3 regions of the Exiguobacterium sp. s35 genome follow, and region 1 is predicted to be linked to each of the others. Evidence: riboswitches for the same ligand, from Rfam matches in the RefSeq annotation. Region 1 holds a riboswitch; each other region holds the start of a gene.

Evidence for each region. Region 1 has a riboswitch for S-adenosylmethionine ahead of msrA (peptide-methionine (S)-S-oxide reductase MsrA). Riboswitches for the same ligand answer to the same signal wherever they lie in the genome.
Region 2: another riboswitch for S-adenosylmethionine. It lies ahead of metK (methionine adenosyltransferase); the one in region 1 lies ahead of msrA (peptide-methionine (S)-S-oxide reductase MsrA).
Region 3: another riboswitch for S-adenosylmethionine. It lies ahead of KNO75_RS11795 (Na+/H+ antiporter NhaC family protein); the one in region 1 lies ahead of msrA (peptide-methionine (S)-S-oxide reductase MsrA).

What each region holds. Positions count from the first base shown of each region.
Region 1 covers NZ_JACSKI010000001.1:840,141-848,094, reverse strand. Annotated here, with positions in the region: gene KNO75_RS04400 (bifunctional glycosyltransferase family 2/GtrA family protein) at 1-624, shown strand, start outside; gene KNO75_RS04395 (3'-5' exonuclease) at 648-1,214, opposite strand; gene KNO75_RS04390 (four-helix bundle copper-binding protein) at 1,275-1,607, opposite strand; tRNA gene KNO75_RS04385 (tRNA-Ala) at 1,720-1,792, opposite strand; gene KNO75_RS04380 (GRP family sugar transporter) at 1,916-2,779, shown strand; gene KNO75_RS04375 (SRPBCC family protein) at 2,986-3,408, shown strand; gene KNO75_RS04370 (hypothetical protein) at 3,998-4,225, opposite strand; gene KNO75_RS04365 (DM13 domain-containing protein) at 4,372-4,893, opposite strand; gene msrA (peptide-methionine (S)-S-oxide reductase MsrA) at 4,994-5,518, opposite strand; SAM riboswitch class I at 5,586-5,685, opposite strand; gene KNO75_RS04355 (hypothetical protein) at 5,730-5,891, opposite strand; gene KNO75_RS04350 (amidase family protein) at 6,005-7,411, shown strand; gene rlmN (dual-specificity RNA methyltransferase RlmN) at 7,477-7,954, shown strand, end outside.
Region 2 covers NZ_JACSKI010000001.1:1,218,346-1,226,299, forward strand. Annotated here, with positions in the region: gene mnmM (tRNA 5-(aminomethyl)-2-thiouridylate-methyltransferase MnmM) at 1-474, shown strand, start outside; gene KNO75_RS06305 (alpha/beta hydrolase) at 506-1,219, opposite strand; gene KNO75_RS06310 (GNAT family N-acetyltransferase) at 1,308-1,778, opposite strand; gene KNO75_RS06315 (hypothetical protein) at 1,943-2,464, shown strand; gene metK (methionine adenosyltransferase) at 2,508-3,716, opposite strand; SAM riboswitch class I at 3,849-3,968, opposite strand; gene pckA (phosphoenolpyruvate carboxykinase (ATP)) at 4,291-5,862, shown strand; gene KNO75_RS06330 (alpha/beta hydrolase family protein) at 5,887-6,651, opposite strand; gene ytkD (RNA deprotection pyrophosphohydrolase) at 6,632-7,105, opposite strand; gene KNO75_RS06340 (glucose-6-phosphate isomerase) at 7,205-7,954, opposite strand, start outside.
Region 3 covers NZ_JACSKI010000002.1:266,047-274,000, reverse strand. Annotated here, with positions in the region: gene KNO75_RS11800 (GGDEF domain-containing protein) at 1-1,302, shown strand, start outside; SAM riboswitch class I at 1,401-1,496, shown strand; gene KNO75_RS11795 (Na+/H+ antiporter NhaC family protein) at 1,566-2,849, shown strand; gene KNO75_RS11790 (TVP38/TMEM64 family protein) at 2,867-3,511, opposite strand; gene trhO (oxygen-dependent tRNA uridine(34) hydroxylase TrhO) at 3,740-4,681, shown strand; gene KNO75_RS11780 (divergent PAP2 family protein) at 4,800-5,225, shown strand; gene KNO75_RS11775 (PucR family transcriptional regulator) at 5,317-6,540, shown strand; gene ald (alanine dehydrogenase) at 6,673-7,803, shown strand; gene murB (UDP-N-acetylmuramate dehydrogenase) at 7,893-7,954, opposite strand, start outside.

The DNA.
Region 1 (7,954 bases):
CGACTCGTCATGTTGATCGGGAGTGGATTGAAATTAAAAGATACACAGACAGGACTTCGTGCCATCCCGATGCGATACGCGCGGCAACTGATTGACATTCCGGGGAATCGATATGAGTTCGAGATGAATATGCTGACGTTCACGAAACGGTTACAGGTCCCGATTCAACAGACGACCATCCAGACGGTATATGAAAACGAAAACGATTCATCGCATTTTAGACCGATTTTAGATTCGATTTTAATCTATCGCATGTTTTTAATGTATTCGGTATCGTCCGTCGCCTCGTTCCTTGTCGACGTCGGGATGTATGCGCTCTTCATTTATTTATTATCTCCATACTTCGACACGACTCATGTCGTTATTGCGACGGTCATCGCTCGAATTATTTCCTCTCTATTCAATTATTTCGTCAATCGGAAAGTCGTCTTTCATTCAAAAGCGCGACGATCACTTTCCAAATATTTTTCGCTCGTCGTTCTCCAAATGGCAACCTCGGCATTATTGGTCTATCTTCTTTTTCTTATATTTAGACAAGGAGAAGTTATCCTAAAAATTATCGTCGACAGCTTTCTCTTTTTTGTCAGTTATTATGTCCAAAAGCGATGGATTTTCAAAAAATAACCGGTCATGGGCTCATGACCGGTTTAATATGCGAGCATTCCTGTTTTGACGGACGTATAGCGATGTAGCTCTCTCGGGCTTGTAATGCCGGTTTTCTGCATCATATCACGCATGAGTAGAGCGCATACGCGAGCGTCTTCCGCGGCATCATGATGAATAAACGGCACGTTCAAGTATTCTGCCATCGTGTTCAACTTGTGGTTCGGGAGTCCTGGATACAGTTTACGTGATAATTTGACGGTACATCCGTACTTAATTGTAGGGAAATCGAATAAATCATATTTCAAAATCGCCTTTCTTAAGGCGCCCATATCAAATGAGGCGTTATGTGCGATGACGAGGTCGACTTTTCGTAAAATCGGGTAAAGAGAGGCAAGGACTTCCGGTAACGCGGGGGCATCCCACACGTCACTCGGACGAATGCCATGAACCCGTATGTTCCCCATATCAAAATCTTCCTCTGGATTGACGAGTCGTTGATCAGTTTCGATCACTTCTCCATTTTGCAGGATGCTCCACCCGACTGAGCAGATGCTACGGCTATCTCGATTAGCGGTCTCCACATCGAGAGCGAGGATGGTATGTTGCATGGTTCACCTTCTTTCTTCACAATAAAAAAAGTCTAACAGAAAGTTAGACGAATGTCGTGCTTAAGCGGCGACGAGGGTACGGCAAGCTTCGGCACAGCGCTCGCACGCTTTTGCACAAGCCTGACAGTGGTCATGCAAGTGACGGCCACATTCGACGGCACATGTATCACATACTTGAGCACACAAGGCGACAATTGGTTTAGAGAAGGCCGAATCTGTTTCTAAGGCATTTAAAGCCAACGTACAAATGTCTGAGCATTCTCGTGTCAGTCGAATGCATTCGGTAAACATGTGTAAATCCTCTTCTTGTAAACTTTTTGAGAAGCAATGGTTGCATGTGCGCATACATTCAATCACGCTCGCCAATGTTTCTTCTACAGATGTGCGTTCCATCAATATTCCCCCTTGTATGAAAAAGTCTATCTTTCATTACCCGTTCATATAAAGGTTGAATCGCACCATACCAATAAAAAAGTCACATCTCTTAAGAGATGTGACAGATTAATGGAGCATAGGGGGCTCGAACCCCTGACCTCTACGCTGCCAGCGTAGCGCTCTCCCAGCTGAGCTAATGCCCCGTTCAAAATCATTATATCATCGTAGTATTCGACATGGCAATTCCCTTTTGCAATTTAGGTTTATAAAATTGAAGACGTGGGAATTTCATGTTAGACGTTATATTAAGAAAGCAGGTGTGCTTCATGGAAATGATTCTTTTGGCACTCTTACCGGCACTCATGTGGGGAAGTATTCCACTCATCGTGTCGAAAGTGGGAGGAAAACCGATTCAGCAGTTAATCGGAACGACCATTGGAGCGATGATCATGGCGGCCGTGATTGCCCTCGTATTCCGACCGGAGTTCACGACACTCGCCATCGTGACCGGATTTATCTCAGGGGCGTTCTGGGCGCTCGGTCAATATTTGCAGTTCCAATCGTTCCAAATCCTAAGCGTCTCCAAAGCGATGCCGATCAGTACGGGGATGCAGCTCGTCGGGACGTCTCTCTTTGGGGTCATCGTACTCGGTGACTGGCAGACGACGACGGAGTTATGGTTAGGGTTTTCAGCGCTCGTCTTGATTATCATCGGGGCGACGATGACTTCGTATCAACAGAAAAAAGACAAAGATAGCGCCGGTGCGTTGAAGAAGGGATTACTCGTCCTATTCGTCTCGAGTATCGGTTACGTCACGTATGCGGTTTTGACGAACTACTTTGAAGTAGAAGGCATCACCGCGATTCTTCCACAATCTGTCGGAATGTTCATCGCTGCTCTTCTTTTCAGTATCCGTGAGAAGGACGTGAAGAAAATCGATCCACGTACGTTCAAGAATATTTTAGCCGGGATTGCCTGGGGGATCGGGAACTTCGGTCTCTTCGTCTCGAGCGGAGAAGTAGGAATTGCGACTTCATTCGCTTTATCTCAATTGAACGTCGTCGTGGCGACACTCGGTGGGATCTATCTCTTGAAAGAAGAGAAGACGACAAAAGAGCGTGTCTATGTCTTTATGGGAATTGGCTTGATTGTCGTTGCCGGGTTTATGCTTGGGATTGCCAAGAGTTAAATTTCGATGATGAAATGATAAGAGCCTTGAATGAGCACTCGTACTAGCGTGCCATTCAGGTTTTTTTTGATTAGCGATATTAAGGGAGAGCAGGAGATGATGTGACCGATAGGGAAGTAATGCTTACTCATGTAATCTACATGGTACAGGGTACGTAACACATTCATGATTGCTCGGAAAATTGCAGAGTAAAGGGGAAACGAATCATGGAATCAAATGTAGTGACGATATCAGCGCTCGTCGATGCACCAATCGACACAGTCTGGAAACTGTGGACAGACCCAGATCATATTAAACAATGGAATCATGCGTCTGACGATTGGCATACGACCGAAGCGGAAAACGACTTACGGATTGGCGGGAAATTTCGAAGTCGGATGGAAGCAAAAGATCAAAGCATGGGCTTTGATTTTGAAGGAGTATATGAAGAAGTTAAAGTAAATGAGCTCATTCATTATCGTCTTGACGATGAACGGAGAGTTAGAATTTCATTTGCTTCAGAAGAGAATCAGACGAAAGTGATCGAGGTATTTGATACAGAGTCGATGAATCCGATTGAAATGCAAAGAGAAGGCTGGCAGGCAATTCTCGACAATTTCACTCGGTATGCGAATGAATTTAATAAGTAGGTCGAATAATTTAAACTAAATACCGGCAGGGTCCATGTTGAAGTTGATATGGATTCTACCGATTGTCATTATAAACATCCAAAATTACTCATTACATAGAGGGTGAAAACTCTAAGTTTAATGAGGGTGTATGACAGTTTGAAGTTTCTGTAGGATATCAATTATTAGAGAAAATTTTAATAGATAGTTTAAAATCGGTTCTTCATTTTTACATATAAAAGGATGAATACATTTATCACAAAAAAGATAAAAGCACTAAACACTCCCGTTACAGTTGCAAAATTAATGACTCCTTCTGTAAATACTGACAAATCGAATATAAGGCCGTAAGGGAAAACGAAAAAGGCACCAAACATCAAGTGCATCAAAAATGAAGTTATTTTTTTGATTTTGAATGTCATACGTTGACTTAGAAACTCCTAAAAAATAGAGGTCATTATTCCATAAGTGAAAATAATAGGTGAGGCATAAAACACATACATAAAAACAATCTGAAAATAAGTAAAATCTTCAAACACAGGTATGAAGACTGGCAGAGAAAAACTCAGAATAATTGAAGATAAACAGGCTACCATCAATTTTTGAACAATCATTTGCTTCTCCATACGAAAGAAATGACAAACGCAATAAAGCCTCCGATTACAACAATATAGAATAGCGAGTAGAAAACAAACTCGCCGATATCTTCAAGACTCTTAAACGTGTTCTCTACAATCATTGGTTCAGATAAAATCCCAATCGTCACGATCGGCAGAAAAAGAATCCAAAACCGTTTCCAAAAATATGAGCTGTATGACGTCGATTGATGTGAAGTCAAATAAAAAACCTCCTTATAAAAAGTTCCATACTTTACCATATTGTAACACGTGAATTGTATGAATAAATAGATAGAACTGAGTGAAATAATTTTTCTCATACAAAAAAACAGCGAGGACGTCAAACGTCCAGGCTGTTTGATATCAGTTATTCATTCGACGCGCTCAATTCACCCGTCCCGAACGTCGCACTAAAAGCACGGCACCAGATCACTACGGTGCTATATTCTGACAGATCGACATCTGCCGGAACTAAATAGTTTTGGTTTCCTGTATTCCCTTTAAGTGCGCCAAGTCGAATCCCTTCGGACGTCTCTTGCCCGGGTTTTGTCAAATAGACAAATAAGTCAGGTCCGTTCGTCGTTTCAAACTCTTCAAATCGTAGATACGTCCCGTCTTCTGCCTCGACGGAGCGAATCGTGCCGGTCGTCTCATAATTTTTCTCCCCGTCCATAAACACACCTGCTACTTCGGTTTGACTCGGTTGTGCTTCCGGTGTCTCGGTTGTCTCTTCCTCTGTCTCTTCTTCTGGAACAGGCGTCTCAACAGCTGTCGGTGGTAGTCCTTCATCGACGGTCTCTGTCAAGAAAAGCGGTGAGATGAGCCACCAGGCGACGGCGATCACGGCTACGCCGATTACACCGATGATGAGTTTCGTACTTGTTTTCATGTATGAGTCCTCCTTTTCGGATGTATGAACCATTAATAGCCTTTTCCCGATTATTGGGCTTATAAAAGACGCGAATGTTAAAATTCGCGTCTGATGACCGTTATACGGTTTCGGTCCAGTTCTCTTCGATGAACGTGTCCCGTCCTGAGATGGCCCGGTCTTCTTTATAGTGTTTTGGGTTCTTTTTATGGTAATCCTGGTGATACTCTTCCGCTTCGAAGAATGTCGTCGCCGGAGTGATTTTTGTGACAATCGGTGCCGTGAAGCGACCACTTGCCGCCAATACGTCTCGACTCGCTTCAGCCGCGATTCGTTGTTCCTCCGTGTGATAAAAGATGGCTGGGGCATACTGAGGCCCGCGGTCTTGGAATTGACCACCGTCATCGGTCGGGTCGGTCTGAATCCAATATAGTTCGAGGAGACGCTCATATGAGAACAAAGATGGGTCATATGTGATCTGAACGACTTCTAAATGACCAGTCGTTCCCGTTTTGACTTGCTCATACGTAGGATTGTCGATATGTCCGCCCATATAGCCAGATACGATTCCTTCAATCCCTGGTAATTCTTCAAATGGTGTCACCATGCACCAAAAACAGCCGCCTGCGAATGTTGCTTTTTCCATACTGTCGTTCCCTCCAAATCGTCATTCAACAAAAAAGCGCTCACGTCGGAAGACATGAGCGCTTTCGTCATATCGTCCAAGGTTTCCCTTGCTGGTCGTAGCACCTTGCCTGTGGCAGGTTGCTGTGAAGTCATGGAGCCAGATCTCTCGTTCACTCTTGATATCGATATGTAGTTGGTGAGAGCATCATACCACCCTCAAAATACTTTCGTCAATGATTCGGTTTTCGCTTCAACTGAAAAATCGTCAAGACGATGATGAATCCGATCAACCCGATTGAAATGAACGGACCATATGGCACATTCTCGCCGTATAACTGCAAGAAAAATAGACCGAACACAGCGAGAAGCACGAATATGTAGGAGCGTGTCATAGGAACCTCCTGTTTTTTCTTAAGTGTAACAAGAACACATCGACTTGGCGATAAGAAAAGGAAATCAGGCATAGAGCACGAATAAAGTGGGAGAGATAAAGGAGGAATGTAGGATGGAACAAATCCAATTACATGAACTGACGATTGAACGTGCACATCGTGGATATAAAGAAGGACAATTCACGGCACGAGACATAACAGCGTATTATCTTAGAAGGATTGCTGCATATAATGAGCGACTTCATGCCGTCATCCAGGTGAATCCGGACGCACTTTTCGAGGCAGAGGCGGCAGACCGGGGCTATAAAAAAGGGGTACGCAAACCACTACTTGGGATTCCCGTATTGATCAAAGATAATATCGAAACGGGCGGACTGATGCGGACAACGGCAGGTGCTGCCGCGATGCGACATCATTTCGCAGGTCGGGATGCCGAGCTCGTCAAACGGTTACGGGCTGACGGGGCCATCATTCTCGGTAAAGCAAACCTGTCCGAATGGGCCAACTTCTTGACAGAAGACATGCCGAACGGTTGGAGTGCCGTCGGTGGCCAGACGATGAATCCGTATGGGGACCAACTAGATGTCGGGGGATCGAGTTCTGGATCGGCTTCGGCGGTTGCAGCGAACTTGACACTCCTTGCCGTTGGATCTGAGACGAGCGGCTCGATTGTACACCCGAGTGTGCATAATAGTATCGTCGGAATCAAGCCGACCGTCGGCTTGATCAGTCGTTCAGGAATCATTCCGATCTCACGTTCTCAGGATACGGCTGGACCGATGGCGCGTACCCTTCGTGATGCGGTCGTTGCGTTACAGACAATGTGTGGTGAAGATTCGGCTGATCCTGCGACATGGGAAACTCCAGTCGGACCGCCTTATGTGACATGTCTCGATGTCCGTCAAGCGGTCGGGATGCGTGTCGGATTTATCAAGCCAAATATTTCAGACGAAGAAGTCGGTTTGTATGAACAGGCACTTCGATTGCTGCGTCAAGCCGAGGTTGAACTCGTCGAGATCACGTTACCAAAGCATACAGCATTAGAACAGGCAGATATTTTGTTTGATGAGTTCAAGCTTGGGATTGAGGCGTATCTTGCGAACACAACTGTGCCATTTAAGACGCTTTCAGACTTAATCGAATGGAACGCGGACCACCCCGAATCGATTCCGCACGGGCAGACCATCTTTGAACAGTCAGATGCACGTTCAGGGCGTCTCGTCGAAGCTAGTTATCTCGACCGTCGGATTGATGATGTTCATCTCGCAAAAGTGGACGGAATGGATGAGCTATTAAAAGGGCAAAAACTGGACGCAATCGTCCTGCCACATGACATGAACTATGACATGGCTGCGAAAGCAGGACACCCGACAATCACGGTCCCTTATAAACGAAAAGAGAGCGGGGCCCCGTTCTGTCTATCGTTCACGGGAACGAGCTTTGCGGAAAGAGATTTGATTCGTGTCGCTTATGCGTTCGAACAGTTCATCACACGACCGACGCCTCCAGATTATTCGTAAGTTGCACCCGTCTCTGACGTCCGCTACAATGGTACGTATGCGGATTAGAGAAAGGACAGGTTAGAATGAAATCATCTATATACGGGTTGACGTTCGATCAGCTCACAAACGAGTGCACGGAAGCAGGATACGGTGCCTTCCACGCACGTCAAGTCTGGGACTCGCTCTACATCGATCGAGTCAAATCGATGGACGCGCTGAACGTCCGTGACGAAGTACGCGATTACTTAACTGAGAAATACGTCATCTCGACACAAGAACTGTTCGTCAAACAAGAAGCGGGCGATGGGACGGTCAAATTTTTACTTAAATTGCATGATGGTCACTATATCGAGACGGTGCTCATGCGTCATAAATATGGTCGGTCGGTCTGTGTGACGACACAGGTCGGTTGTAACATCGGCTGCAGCTTCTGTGCGAGCGGCTTGTTGAAAAAGACACGTGATTTGACGGCTGGTGAGGTCGTCGAGCAAATCATGACTGTCCAACATTTCCTCGATGGAGAAGGAGAAGGGGACCGTGTCAGTCATATCGTCGTTATGG
Region 2 (7,954 bases), 380 kb from region 1:
GATACGCTGTTTTTGGCGAATGCAGTGGGCGAAACGGGTCATGTGTATGCATTTGATATCCAGTCAGAAGCGGTCGCGTCCACACGCGCACGTATACAGGAAGCCGGTCTCGATGAACGGGTATCCGTCATTCATGACAGTCACGACACGGTTCAAGCGGTCGTCGCGAACGAGACGCGCCCCATCTCCGCTGCCGTCTTCAATTTAGGTTATTTACCAGGAAGCGATAAATCAATCACGACTCACGGGAATACGACGATTGCCGCGTTATCTCAATTATTAGAGGTCATGACCGTCGGCGGCGTCATCGTCATCGTCATTTATCACGGGCATGAGAGCGGAAAAGTCGAACGGGATGAAGTGCTTCATTACGTGGAGTCGCTCGACCAAAAACAGGCTGGCGTCCTCCGCTACGGTTTCATCAACCAAATCAATCATCCCCCATTCATCGTGGCGATTGAAAAACGCGCATAAGCAAAAGGCGGCTCATTCGAGTCGCCTTCTGTCATTCTTGAATCAATTCATAAAACGTCATCAATGTCTCCGCAAACTTGGTGTTCAAACGTTCATATCCAAAATGCGGGAATCCTTCCAACCGACGGATGTACACTTGATCCCCACCAATCTTCCGGCAGACGTTTAACGTCAACTTCACGTCCGCAAATTGATCGTCTGGTGCGTAGAAACAAGCAAGCGGAAGTCGTGGTAAGTGCTTCTTCTCTTCTTGATGTTCCACGATTTCTTCTTCAATCTCTCGATATTGCGCATACGTAATCTCACCGAAGCGTGACGATTCCTCGCCTCCACCAGTGAATGTCATCATCCCGAGCGGTAAGTCTGGTCGGAAACGGTCGACAGCACTCGCGACGACTTGTTTCAATCCGCCCATTTGACGAGTGGCATGCCAATCAAATAAAGGAGAGATATACGTCAAACTCCCAAGCGGCACATCATACTCTTGCAAGAGTCGGTTCGTGAAAAGTGCCCCGAGACTGAATGCAACGACGTGGATTGGTAGTTTGTATTCCCCTGCCTCACGCAACGCTCGCTTGATGAGCTGTTTATGGTCATCTGCCGTCAATCCGACCGATTGGTCACGGACGACAATTACCTCGTACTCGTCTTGGAGTCGGCGAATAAAGTTCTCACTAATCCGAGACGTGAACTGTAGCGGGTACACGATGACGATGACCCCTTTTCGTGCTTCTTCATATGTCATGCTGCCGTCACCTCATTTATGGACTATGTGTATTGTATCAAAAAAACATCAGCCGCAACTGATGTTTGAAAAAAATCCGTCTGGAGGCTTAGCTCGGATGATATCGTAAATGAATGAGTTCCATCGGTTGGTCGTATACCTCTTCTTGGATCCGATTCACTTCTTTAAACGATTGATGCAAAAGGAAGGCAATCGCTTGGTCATTTGAATTTTCAACGTACACTTCCATCGGTTGTGTTTTTTTCGATTGGAGATAGTTTAAAAAGGCTGCCCCATATCCGTTCCGGTGATAATCAGGGTGAAGATAAAGACGAAGCATCTCCCACATGTCACCGCGATCGATGGCATGACAAAATCCGATGACATCTTCTTCGAACTCGCCGACGATAAAATATTGCTCTCGTGCTTCTTCACTCGAATTGATCGCTCGAACAATCTCTTCTTGTCGATAAGCGCGCTCCATTGCTTTCAAACGATTCAAATCATCCTCTGAAATCGTCGCAAGTGCAATCGTTCGAATTAATGCTGCATCTTCTGGAACTGCTTCCCTCATGTTCATGACAGCTTCCCCCTTTTGGCCAATCTATTTGTATCATTCCCTATCGTCACGTTTTTATCCTGCCATTCGTTTCTTTTTCATGACGATTCATAAGAAAACGTTATGTCCGCAATCGACTAGGGTATAACACTAGCAATGCCAATCACATGAAGGAGTGGAACAACATGGAACCAAAATTAGAGCATGACCCGAAAGTCGAACAAACAGAGAATCCGAACCGTCAATTTGACCAAATGGATGCAGGAGGTCCAAAAATCAGCGTTGTGACCGGGATGTTACTCGGTGCCCTCGTCGGTGGTCTCCTCGCCTTACTTAGCTCTTCGAATCGGGAGCAGACGAAACAATCGCTTACGAATGCAAAATCTTCGGTCGGAGGCATCGTGAACGAAGTCAAACAAGACCCAGCAGGGAAAGCATCTCAAGTCATTGAACAAGTAAAGACCGCTTCTGGAAAGATTCAGGAAGTCTCAACAGACGTTCAAAACGTATATGAAAAAGTGGTCGGAGAAGTCGATACAGTCAAAGAAGACGTCAATAAAATCGTCGAGACGGCCCAAGAAGCCAAATCAGATTTACAAGACATCGGTGAAAAAGTCGTCGAAGCGAAGGATACCGCGCTTGGACAAGAAAACACTTCAACTGATTCGTCATCGAATGATCATAAACAGACACCTCCAACGACTTGAACCTAAAAAAACGACCTTTCCGTGGAAAGGTCGTTTTTGTTGATTACGCGAAACGCTTCGCGCCTTCTTCAAGAACTGCTGCTTTATCTGTTTGCTCCCATGGGAGTTCGATATCTGTACGACCGAAGTGACCGTAAGCTGCTGTTTGCTTGTAGATTGGACGGCGAAGGTCAAGCATCTTGATGATGCCTGCTGGACGGAGGTCGAAGTTCTCACGAACGAGTTCAACGAGCTCTGTTTCGCTCAATTTACCAGTGCCGAACGTATCGACAGCGATTGATACTGGATGTGCTACCCCAATCGCGTAAGCGAGTTGAACTTCTGCTTTATCCGCAAGTCCTGCTGCAACGATGTTTTTCGCTACATAACGAGCTGCGTATGCTGCCGAACGGTCAACTTTTGTAGGATCTTTACCAGAGAATGCGCCACCGCCGTGACGTGCGTATCCACCGTACGTATCGACGATGATTTTACGTCCTGTAAGACCTGCATCTCCTTGTGGTCCACCGATTACGAAGCGACCAGTCGGGTTGATGAAGTATTTTGTTTCAGCATCGATGAGTTCAGCCGGGATGACTGCTTCGATGACATACTTTTTCAAGTCTTCTTGAATTTGCTCGAGTGTGATCTCTTCTGCGTGTTGTGTCGAGATAACAATCGTGTCGATACGAACAGGGTTGTTGTCCTCATCGTACTCAACCGTTACTTGCGTCTTACCATCCGGACGGAGGTAATCAAGCATACCGTTCTTACGAACTTCAGCAAGACGACGTGACAATTTGTGCGCCAATGAGATTGGAAGCGGCATGAGTTCAGGTGTCTCGTTTGTCGCGTATCCGAACATGAGACCTTGGTCACCTGCTCCGATTGCATCGAGTTCCTCTTCAGTCATCTGACCTTCACGTGCTTCGAGAGCTTGGTCAACACCTTGCGCGATGTCTACTGATTGCTCGTCAATCGACGTCAAGACTGCACATGTTTCTGCATCGAAACCATATTTCGCACGTGTGTATCCGATTTCACGGATTGTTTCACGGACAACTTTCGGGATATCCACGTAAGTTGACGTTGTGATTTCACCAGCTACGAGTACAAGACCCGTTGTGACAGACGTTTCTGCCGCAACACGGGCATTCGGGTCTTCCGCTAAAATGGCATCCAAAATCGAGTCAGAGATCTGATCACAAATTTTATCTGGATGTCCTTCAGTAACCGACTCTGAAGTAAAAAGTCGACGGTTCAATTTTGACATTCAAAAAACCTCCTATAATAAGGGTGATATGTGGACGGTACTCGTTCCCCTTACGCGTTGCTTTGGGACGGTAATGAAAAAAACCTCCCCCGATGACATACATGGGGAAAGGTTGAATCGTTCTTCCTTACCCTCTTATCGTTCGAAGCTAATGGCTTCGCTTCAGGATAGCACCTTTTCCGCACAAGACTTCATGTCGGACGGTTGCTGGGCTTCGTAGGGCCTTGTTCCCTCCACCGCTCAGAATAAGAGTATCCGTTACGAAAACCATCATATAAATGACGCTCGATTATGTCAAGGGAATCAGACGAATTCGTTAAAGTTTTCACCGACTTGCAAAACATTTCTGTTTGTGAATCGTCAAACATTTTTTTAATTCGTTTCTGTTTTTTAACACCTTGTGATAAGAGAATGTGATAAACTGTCTTTGTAAGAAAGCGCTTACTTAGAGAGAAGAAACGCTTGTGTTTGATTAGTGTGTCACATATAATTAAAAATGTCATACTGATTAATCGTAATCGCGGAAGTATGCGGATTTCATCCACATCTATTTAGGGGAAAGGTGGGATTCAGGATGGCGACAACGCTCCTGAAAATCGAAGAATTAATTAATGGTGCCGACATGAAACGGAACTTGACGGTTCCAGAATTGGTGGAAGAAGCCATCCAAAATGGTGAAGGTGTACTGACAAAAGACGGGGCTTTATCTGTCAGCACCGGTGCTTTTACCGGACGGTCACCGAAAGACAAATTCGTCGTACAAGATGAAGTCAGCAACAACCTTGTCGATTGGGGAAAAGTGAACCAACCGATCGCGGAAGAGAAGTTTTCAGCACTTCTCGACAAAGTACTCAACCATTTAGAAAAGAAAGACAAACTTTATTACCTCGAAGCGTCTGCTGGTGCCGATGAGCACTATACGTTACCGGTCCGTGCCATCACGGAATATGCATGGCATAGTCTGTTCGCAAAACAGCTATTTCTACGCGAATGGCCAACGAAAGGTGCGTTCGATCCGTTCACTGTGATTTATGCACCGAGTTATAAAGCAGATCCTGCAGTGGATGGCACGAACTCAGAGACGTTCATTCTCGTTTCATTCGCCAAGCGCACAATTCTGATCGGGGGAACAGAATACGGTGGCGAAATTAAAAAATCAATCTTCTCCGTCATGAACTTCTTGCTACCTGAGCAAAACGTCTTATCGATGCACTGTTCGGCAAACGTCAACGATGCAAACGAAACGGCACTCTTCTTCGGGTTGTCGGGAACTGGGAAGACGACACTTTCAGCTGATCCACAGCGCCACTTAATCGGAGACGATGAGCATGGATGGTCACCGGATGGGGTCTTCAACATCGAAGGCGGTTGCTACGCGAAGACGATCAACCTTTCGCGTGAGAACGAACCACAAATCTATGATGCAATCCGTTTCGGTTCATTGATTGAAAACGTCGTATTGAATGAAGATCGTACGCCGGACTACAAGAACATTTCCTTGACTGAAAATACGCGTGCGGCATATCCGATCGAATTCATCGACAACGCGATGCTCCCATCACGTGCCGGTCATCCAAATACGATCGTCTTCTTGACGGCCGATGCGTATGGTGTCTTGCCACCAATCAGCAAACTGACGAAAGAACAGGCGATGTATCACTTCTTGTCTGGTTATACGTCTAAGCTTGCCGGTACGGAGCGAGGAGTCACAGAACCACAAGCAACGTTCTCGACTTGCTTCGGTTCACCGTTCCTTCCGCTCGCTCCTGAGCGTTATGCGGATATGCTCGGTAAATTGATTGAAGAACACGATGTGGATGTCTACCTCGTCAACACGGGCTGGACAGGTGGAGCATACGGCGAAGGTTCACGTATGAAACTCGCCTATACGCGTGCGATGGTCAATGCCGCCGTCAACGGTCAGCTTCGTGATGTGGAGACGATGAAACATGACATTTTCAATGTCGAGATTCCTGTAGCCATCGATGGTGTACCGAGTGACGTGCTCAATCCGCGAGATACGTGGAGCGACCCAGCTCGTTATGATGTAGAGGCAAAAGCACTCGCCATGAAATTTAAAGAAAACTTCAATCGCTTCACGAAAGCAAGTGAGTCCGTCATCGCAGCCGGACCACTCGTCATCTAACACAAAAGCACTGACTCGATTTTTTTATCGAGTCAGTGCTTTTTCCTGTCGCAACATCCAATCCATCGCTTGTTCGGTCGTCTCCCATTTATCCCAAAACGGGAGCTGGTGACCGAACGGGAGCACCCAAAACTCTGCCTGTTCTCCTAATTTCTCGGCGACGGCTGTCGCATGACGTAAGCGAACTTGTTCATCGTCCGTACCGTGGATGAGCAGTGTCGGGGCGACCCATTCCTTGTAAAGCGGAGAACGGTCGACATACGCAGATTCTGCAGACTCGGGGTCCCCACCCGTCATCCGACGTAACATCTTCCGCATCGAACGCTGTTCTTCATACGTCCACTCGAGGTTTGTCACGCCAGCCCATGAAGTAACCGTCGTGACCGGTCGTTCGGAAGCGAGCGAGAGGGCCATCATGCCCCCTCTTGAAAAGCCGAGGACGTGAACCGGTCGTCCACTCATATGGACACGGTCGAATAGCGAGAGCACGTCCTCTAAGTCTTCTCCTCCAAAGTCTTCTTTTCCCGTCCCGCCGTGATTGCCACGATAGACCGGGGCGACGACATGAAAGCCCCGCGATGCAAACTGCATGAGACGTGGTAAACGAACATCCCCGATTCGCGCCGTTCCTCCTCGTAAGTACATCAACACTTGGCCGTTTGAACGTTTCGGCTCAATCGAATACGCCACGACCTCTTCCCCATCTGTCGTTGTATACCATCCTCGTGTCACTCGGTAACCCGCATAAGGTGGTAACACATCGATTCGGTCAAACCAGTTTTTGATCATAAAGAACCCTCATCGTTTCTGGTAGGACACGGTCTTTCATCATGAAGCTGTAGCGTGGATTGCGCAATAAGTTATCCGGCAAGGCATCGATCAAGACAGCCCCATCTGTCTCGTCAATGGCAGGATGATCCTCGAATCGCTCAATCTCCGCATAATAAATGTTTTTGATGACCGTATCACCTCTACCTAACACACGGTACTGTCCTAAATAGCGCAACGTTTTGACGACTCCACCGGTCTCTTCGTACACTTCCCGGATAGCGGCATCGTCCTCGTGTTCTCCTGGCTCGACTTTCCCTCCTGGAAACTCGAGTCCGCGCTGTTTATGCTTCGTCAATACCCACTTGTCTTCATATCGGGCGACGACCCAGACGTGGAGCGGCGTGTCTGAGAACGGATAATGGGTGAAGCTTAACTCGACTTGATTATGATAGTAATCCTTGAATGTCTTCATAGTCCATCCCTTTCTTTCCCCTGTCTACTCTCACTTTACCTTGTCTTCACCCAGTTTCAAACAAAAAAATCGGTCCGACGCGCGGACCGATTCGTTTTCTTATTGATTCAAACGTTTTTCGAGCTCTGCTTTTTGTTCTTCATACCCCGGTTTACCGAGTAACGCGAACATGTTCGCTTTGTAAGCCTCGACGCCTGGCTGGTTGAACGGGTTCACCCCGAGGATGTATCCGCTCATCGCACATGCTTTTTCGAAGAAGTAGAACAAGTAGCCGAGGTGATACGGTGTCATCTCTGGCAATTCGACGACCAAGTTCGGTACATCGCCGTCAGTGTGTGCGAGAAGTGTTCCTTCTGTCGCTTTGTCGTTCACGAACTGAATCGTTTCGCCTGCGAGGAAGTTCAAACCGTCCAAATCTTGAGCGTCTTCTGGGACGTTCATCGAATGACGGACTTCTTTCACACGAATGACCGTCTCGAACAAGTCACGACGACCTTCTTGGATGTATTGCCCCATCGAGTGGAGATCCGTCGAGAAGTCGACAGCCGCTGGGAAGATTCCTTTGTTGTCTTTTCCTTCTGACTCACCGTAAAGTTGTTTCCACCATTCTGACACGTAGTGAAGAGCTGGCTCATAGTTGACGAGCATCTCAATCGATTTTCCTTTCGCATAAAGGGCGTTACGTACGACTGCATACTGATACGCTTCGTTTTCAGCCAATTCTGGTGAGCTGTAAGCGTTCTGCGCTTCACGTGCACCTTCCATCAATGCATCGATATCAATTCCAGCAGCGGCAATCGGAAGAAGTCCGACTGGCGTGAGGACAGAGAAACGTCCACCGACATCATC
Region 3 (7,954 bases), on a different contig from region 1:
GCGGTTTATCTCGCCCTTGGTGGCGAGACCGGTCTCGACTTTTATTCGCAAGATTCGTTCGTGCCGCTTGCCGGACTGTTCCTTGCCATCTTCTTAAACACGGTATTCCAAAAATATCAGGTGAAATGGTGGTTCCGCGTCGACATCGCATTGAGCGATTTTATGAAAATCGCTTTCTACACATACGTCGTCAGTTTGACCTTCATTCTAGCGGCATCATTCTTCCGGGAGACGAGTTTACTGGTCGTCAGTAGTATCGCCGCTGCCTTGACGTTCTTCATTAAACGACTTCTCATTCAAAAAGAACGGCAAGACGCCTTCAAATCTTTGATCGAGCAATATGATGAAGCTAAAGAAGCCGTCTCTTTGTCACAGAGTGAGGCGCAAGCAATCGAAGTCTTTTTAAGTCAGTGTGAACAGTTGAACCATTACGACGAAGGTTATATCGAGTTCAAATTGTTCGACCGCACGCTCTACTTCGATTTGAAGACGCGACAGCCCATCGATCGACCGGTCGTCTTTGCACTGCTTGAGATGAGTCAACCAATCGAGCAAATTCTCGACTATGAGATGCGGTTTGAATGGGATACCGCACTTTCCGACGCCTTCCATGACGATTATCATAGCTTTGTTTCTGTCCGTTCGGAGGAAATCGAAGAGATTCGTACATGGATCGTCATGACGGGAGAACCCGTATACGCATATCCGAAAATCATTCAGCATGAAATCATCAAGTTGTTAAAATCGTTCAATCGAACGATTAGCCGTTGTCACGAGCGGGATCGTCTCTATACCGAGAGCCGGACAGACAGTTTGACGCTTCTTGCCAACGCGCGTGCGTTTTATGAATACGGCATTCAACAAATATCGGATATGTCGATGTATCCGATATCTGTCGCCATGCTCGATATTGATTTCTTCAAAAAAATTAACGATACGTACGGTCATCAGGTCGGTGACCGAGTGTTACAAGAATTCGGTCGACGCATTCGGCAAGTACTTCGAACGGATGACTTTGCCGCTCGTTATGGCGGCGAAGAATTCATTTTACTACTCAACCATTGCGACATGACCCAAGCCATCGAGATCACAGAACGGATTCGCCACCAAATCGAAGCGAAACCGTTCCTTGTTGACCATCATGAGATTTCTGTGACCGCGTCTATCGGGGTCGATACGATTGAAGCATTCGGGAACAAGCGTCTAGATGACACGATTCGAAACGCTGACCGTGCGCTCTATGTCGGTGGAAAATACGCAGGGCGGAACCGAGTAGCCCACTTCAACAATTTAACGACGTAAACTCCCCTTTTTCACATCGAATTGGGGAGTTTTTAGGTTGACAACCGGATTCGAAACAGGTACGTTAGGGAACGTGTTTAATAATTAGATAGATTCACTTTTTATCGAGAGAGACGGAGGGACTGGCCCTGTGAAGTCTCGGCAGCGGGGAACCTGTGCCAAATCCAGCGGGCGTATTGCTCGAAAGATGAAAAGGGTATTTCGCACGAAGGACCTTTTTCTTGAGAAAAAGGTCCTTTTTATTTTTTAGTGAGGTGATTATTTTGGAACAACCAACAGCCAACAAGTGGGCACTTTTGCCGTTATTCGTCTTTTTGCTCTTTTTCATCGGGGCAGGTGTCTACTATGGGGATTTTTATAAGTTCCCAGTTCTCGTCGCAGCGATCATCGCATTGCTAGTCGCAGCATTCATGACAAAAGGAAGTGCGACACAAACCGTGGAGCGCATCGCACAAGGTGCCGGAAATCCGGGAATCATCATTATGATTTTTATTTTCTTACTCGCCGGTGCATTTTCAACCGTAGCCGAATCGATTGGCGCCATCGATGCGACGGTCAACGCCGCGTTGACGCTCTTACCACCATCGCTTCTCTTGAGCGGACTATTCGTCATCGCTGCTTTCATTTCAATGGCGATGGGAACATCGACCGGAACGATCGCGGCACTTGCACCAATCGCTCTCGGTATTCATGAAGAGAGTGGCGTGAACGTCGCCATCGCAGCCGCCGCAGTTGTCGGAGGCGCGATGTTCGGGGACAACCTTTCGTTCATTTCGGATACAACAATTGCCGCCGTAAGGACGCAACGGACGAACATGCGTGATAAGTTCCGGACAAACTTCTGGATTGTCTTACCGGCCGCTATCATCACGACGATTTTACTAGCGGTCTTATCGAACGGTGAGTCGACGGTCGATGTCGCTGCATTCGAATGGTATAAACTGATTCCCTATCTCGCGGTTATCGGCTTAGCGTTAACAGGACTGAACGTTATTCTCGTCCTTTTGGGCGGCATCACGCTCACTGGTATCATCGGTCTCCTCGACGGAAGCTTATCGGTGACAGCATTCGTGACCGCTATCGCCGACGGCATGGTCGGCATGGCCGAAATCTCGTTTCTGACGTTACTCATGGGCGGACTCGTCGGACTCATATCGCACAACGGCGGACTCACGTATTTGCGTGACGCGTTGACGTCACGAATCCAAAAACGTGCCGGTGCCGAGTGGAGTATCGCTGGTCTTGTCAGCGCGACGAACGTGGCGACGGCAAACAATACAATTTCGATTCTCGTAGCCGGACCGCTTGCCGCAAACATTGCGGACGAATATGATATCGAACGGAAAAAATCAGCGAGCGTACTCGATATCTTCTCATGTGGGGTACAAGGAATTCTGCCATATGGAGCACAACTCCTCATAGCGGCAGAGCTGACGAAGACCGCATCGCCGGATCTCGTGCCGTTCATGTTTTATCCGTTCCTCCTCTTTATTTGTGGAGGGATCGCCATCGCATTCAACTTCCCGCGCTTTAAAAAACAGTCTTAAGCGAAAACACCCCTTGTTCAAAGGGGTGTTTGTCGTTTCGTGACCATTTCTTGTTTCAATTGCTCGTTTCGTTTCTTGAAAGCGCGTCGTTTGAGAATTTCTTCTAGTCCCCGGCTGATGGCCCATAATGCGACCAAAAGAAGACCGAGCATCGATAAACGAAATGGACTTTGAATAAACTCTTCCCATTGATCCCCGATGACAGAGAAAATGACGACGACGAGTAGTTTCCCGAATCCTGCCGCTAAAATGAATGTGCGGAGCGGCATCTGAATGAGCGCCAGCAAATAAGTGATCAAACTGACCGGGATGAACGGGAGTGAATACAAGAATCCGAGTGAAATCGGACTCATATGATTGATTCGTTCTAACCAATAAACCGCCGCCTTATGTTTTTCGAGCCAGCGCGTCATCGGTTTTCGGAACACATACCGGACGGCTGCGAAGACGACAATCGTTCCGAGAAGGTTCCCAATCCACGATAAAAGGACTCCTAGTAAAAAACCGTATGTCGCCGCATTCGCAGAAATGATTAAAACGAGTGGCAAAAACGGAAAGATGGCTTCTAAAAACGGAGCGCCGAGTCCGGCCCAAGGACCGCCAGGCAAACTTTGCAACCATTCGATTAATTGGATGATGTACTGTTGGAGAGAAGTGAGCATAGTTGTTCCACCTTCAACTTTCGTTACTATTACTCTATTACCCGATTTCGATTTACAAGACGCATCTCCCTGCATTCGTCAAAAAAAATTAAAAACCATTTGCGAAAATTCGTCGTGATATTTATCATATAATAATGGACTTGTGGTTGCAGGCAAGTCTATTCGTCGAACGACACAACCCAACGTTCGTTTTCCTGCAAAAAACTGAACACAGGGGAGCAACACAATATGGAAACAAAACCAATGCGGGTCTTGCTGTACTATAAGTACGTCAATATCGAAGACCCAGAAACACTCACGCAAGAACATTTGAAGTATTGTAAAGACCTCGGCATCAAAGGACGTATCTTGATTTCCTCCGAAGGAATTAACGGGACGTGCTCTGGTACTTGGGAACAAACTGAGCAATACATGCATGACTTGAAAGCAAACCCACTCTTCAGCGATATCGAGTTCAAAATCGATGAAGTCGAAGAGCATGCATTCAAGAAAATTTTTGTCCGTCACAAGAAAGAGCTCGTGACGTGGCGCTTTGATGGCGAGTTTGATGTGCCGAAACAACACGGTGCATACCTCGAACCAGCAGAATGGAAAGAGATGATGAATCGTGATGATGTCGTCATCCTCGACGTTCGTAACAACTACGAGTACGAACTTGGTCACTTTAAAAACGCGATCAAAATCGATGTAGAGGCTTCACGTTACATGCCGGAATGGCTCGAAGAGAACAAAGACCTCTACGAAGGGAAAACACTTCTCACGTACTGTACCGGTGGCGTCCGTTGCGAGAAATTTACAGCATATATGCGTGACCAAGGTCACGACAACATCTTCCACTTAAAAGGTGGCGTCGCGATGTATGGAAAAGACGAAGCGACAAAAGGAGAAAACTGGGATGGTGAGCTTTACGTCTTTGATGAGCGCATCAACGTCCCTGTCAACTCTGTGAACCCGACTGTTGTTTCGCACTGCATGCACTGTGGGACAGAGACGGTTCGTTACGTTAATTGTGCCAACCCGGAGTGCAATGTACAGCATTTCTGTTGTGAAGAGTGTGAACCGAAACAAATGCGTTCATGCTCGAAAGAGTGTCAAGAACACCCACGCAACCGTTATATCATCGATAACATTGCAGAGAAACTTCAGGAAACTGAAGGAGTAGTCGGGTAACAAAAATCGACCAAAAGGTGTCATGGACAAGCCGTCCATGACACCTTTTTTTGACGAAATCTTAACGTCTAGCCTGCCCCGCTTTCGGGTATAGTGAAGATACTATGTCAGACAGGAAGTGAATAGATGCATGTTTAACGAACCTTTACTCGCCGCGATTCTCGCTTGGTTTATCGCCCAAGCAGCCAAGCTCGTAACCGAACTTATTAAAACACGGGATTTTGAAATTGAAATCATGTTCGCTTCAGGCGGTATGCCAAGCTCACACTCGTCTACGGTCGTGGCACTCGCGACGGCAATCGGACGGATGGAAGGCATCGACTCGAGCATATTCGCTCTCGCTGTCGTCTTCGCCACCATCGTCATGTACGATGCGACCGGCGTTCGGCAAGCGGTCGGCTTTCAAGCTCGACTGCTGAATGATTATTTCAAAGGAATTAAACACGAGACCCCACTCTTGAATGAACTCGTCGGTCACACACCGTTCCAGGTCATCGTCGGGGCGTTATTAGGTCTCGCCGTCGGCTTATTCTTCCCAATGTAATCCACTGAAGGTATGTCATTTCTCACACTCTCGATTCTTTTTGTGAAGTTTCACAAAGAAGAAGTTATACTCAGAGAGAGGAGGAATCGACATGCCTTTTTTGCAGAAATCTTACGAGTCTCTCGATACACTCGCTGAGGCAATCGGTCAAGCGATTCGAGCACCCATTACGATCGAGAACCGTCACCACCAATTGCTCGCCTATAGCACCCATCCCGATTCGACCGATCCGGCCAGAATCGCGACGATCATCGGTCGTCGTGTCCCAGAAGCCGTCATCGAAGATTTATGGGAAAGCGGGATTTTACGAGAAGTGATTGACCAGGATGAACCTGTCGTCATTCCGGCACGTCTCGCTGTCGGGCTAGGAGAACGTGCGGCAATTGTCATCAAACAACATGACGAAGTGCTCGGCTATATTTGGAGCCTGGCTCGAACGAACCCGTTCACGAATCAAGAATTGGCCATCTTGCAAGAAGGAGCGACCATTGCCAAAAAGTTGCTCATGACGATCGCGATGCACGAACGGCGTATTAGCGCGGAACTCGAACGCTTTTTATTAGATGTCCTCGCTTCCCCGACCCTCTCTGATGCCAATCGCGAACGATTGAACGAACTTGCACCCATCGCCGTCGCAAGCCGGTTGACGATTATCGAATGTGCCCAACCAATCACCCCGCAACTCGCTGAGCGTCTGCATTATGTGCTCGCGACACAGGAGGCAATCGAGGTCGTCTTACATGCCATTGATGGACAGCAGTTGCTTGTGTGGCACTATATGAAATCCGAACTCTCCGATGAAGAAGTAGAATTGCTCGCTTGGGCGGAACGGTTTGAGCAGTTACTTCAAGACAAATTCACCGAATCCGAGCCACGGCTCGGAATCAGTCGACGCTTTTTCGAAAGTGACATGTTATACGCCGCAGCCGAAGAAGCAAGACGCGTCACGACACTTCGTCGTAAGTTCCCTCTCGAACTCGCGACTTCTCGCGCTTTCGAACAGATTGGGATTTATCAACTCGTCCCGGAACTCGCCCGTCGCATCGGCCTTCGACTAGAGACCCATCCGACCGTCGAACGGTTGCAACATTATGATTCATCCCATCAGACCGAACTCGTGAAGACGCTCGAATGGTATTTTTATTTCGACGGGAACGTAAAACGGGTCGCTGCTCATCTTCATATCCATCCGAATACCGTCTTGTATCGGATTCGACGCATCGAAGAGTTGACGAATATCACGCAAGTTTCACTACCCGAGCGGTCCATGATTTATTTGGCGATTAAAGCCGGTCAATATCGATTAGAAGACTAGACGTTCGCTTTGTGTTTTTTCACAAAGTGAGCGTCTTCGTTTTTAGAATCCATGATAAAGACAGCGTTTTCAAATGGGTCTATACTAGGGGTGTGAACAATTTGTGTCAACGGAATGAAAGGGGAATGTTCCATGAAAATCGGGGTATTAAAAGAGATTAAAAACAATGAAAATCGGGTGGCTTTGACACCGATGGGTGCATTTATGTTAACGGAACTTGGCCATGACGTATTCGTCGAAACAAATGCTGGTCTCGGCAGTGGTTTCACGAATATGGAATATATCGATGCTGGCGCAACCATCGTCGAAACGGCGAAAGACGTATGGGAAGGCGTCGAACTTGCGCTCAAAGTCAAAGAGCCACAGCCGTCTGAATACCAATACTTCCGTCCTGATTTGACGCTCTTCACGTATCTACACTTAGCGGCGGAACCAGAATTGACGAAAGCTCTCGTCGAATCAGGAATCACTGCAATCGCGTATGAGACGGTAGAAGTCGATCGGACGTTACCGCTTCTCACACCGATGAGTGAAGTCGCAGGTCGTATGGCTGCTCAAATCGGGGCACAGATCCTCGAAAAACCGCACGGTGGCAAAGGAATCCTCATGTCAGGTCTCCCGGGTGTACCTCGTGCGAACGTCACGGTCATCGGGGGCGGTGTCGTCGGGACGAATGCAGCCCGTATCGCAATCGGTCTCGGTGCGAGCGTTACGTTGATGGATATTAGTCCGGCTCGTCTTCGTCAAATCGACGACTTGTTCGGAAACACAATCAACACGTTAATCTCGAACAAATATAATATCGCGAAACAAGTGGCGGAGAGTGATCTTGTCATCGGTGCGGTTCTGATTCCAGGCGCAAAAGCACCGAAACTTGTCACAGAAGAAATGGTACAACGCATGTCACCAGGTTCAGTCATCGTGGACGTCGCCATTGACCAAGGTGGAATTTGTGAGACAATCGATCACATTACGACACATGATGCACCGACATATGAGCGCTATGGTGTCCAGCATTACGCTGTTGCCAACATGCCTGGCGCTGTACCACGCACATCGACAATGGGGCTGACGAACGCGACGATGCCATATATCATCGAATGTGCACAAAAAGGTGTGTTCCCGGCACTTCTTCAAAACGACGCGCTCCTCAAAGGCTTAAACGTCATCAACGGAACGGTCACATATGAAGCGGTCGCTCGCGATTTGGAGTATCCATTCGTACCTGCCTATGAGGCAGTTGCCAAACAAACACAAGCGTAAGCGAAAGGCGACGAGATGCCCGTTCTCGTCGCCTTTTTTTGTACGAAATAAAAAGGGATTGAACAACATCGTCCAGTCCCTTCTCATGATTATGCGTTCTCGACAGCGATATCTTCCCCGATGATTTTCACTTCAGGTTCCAATTCCACTT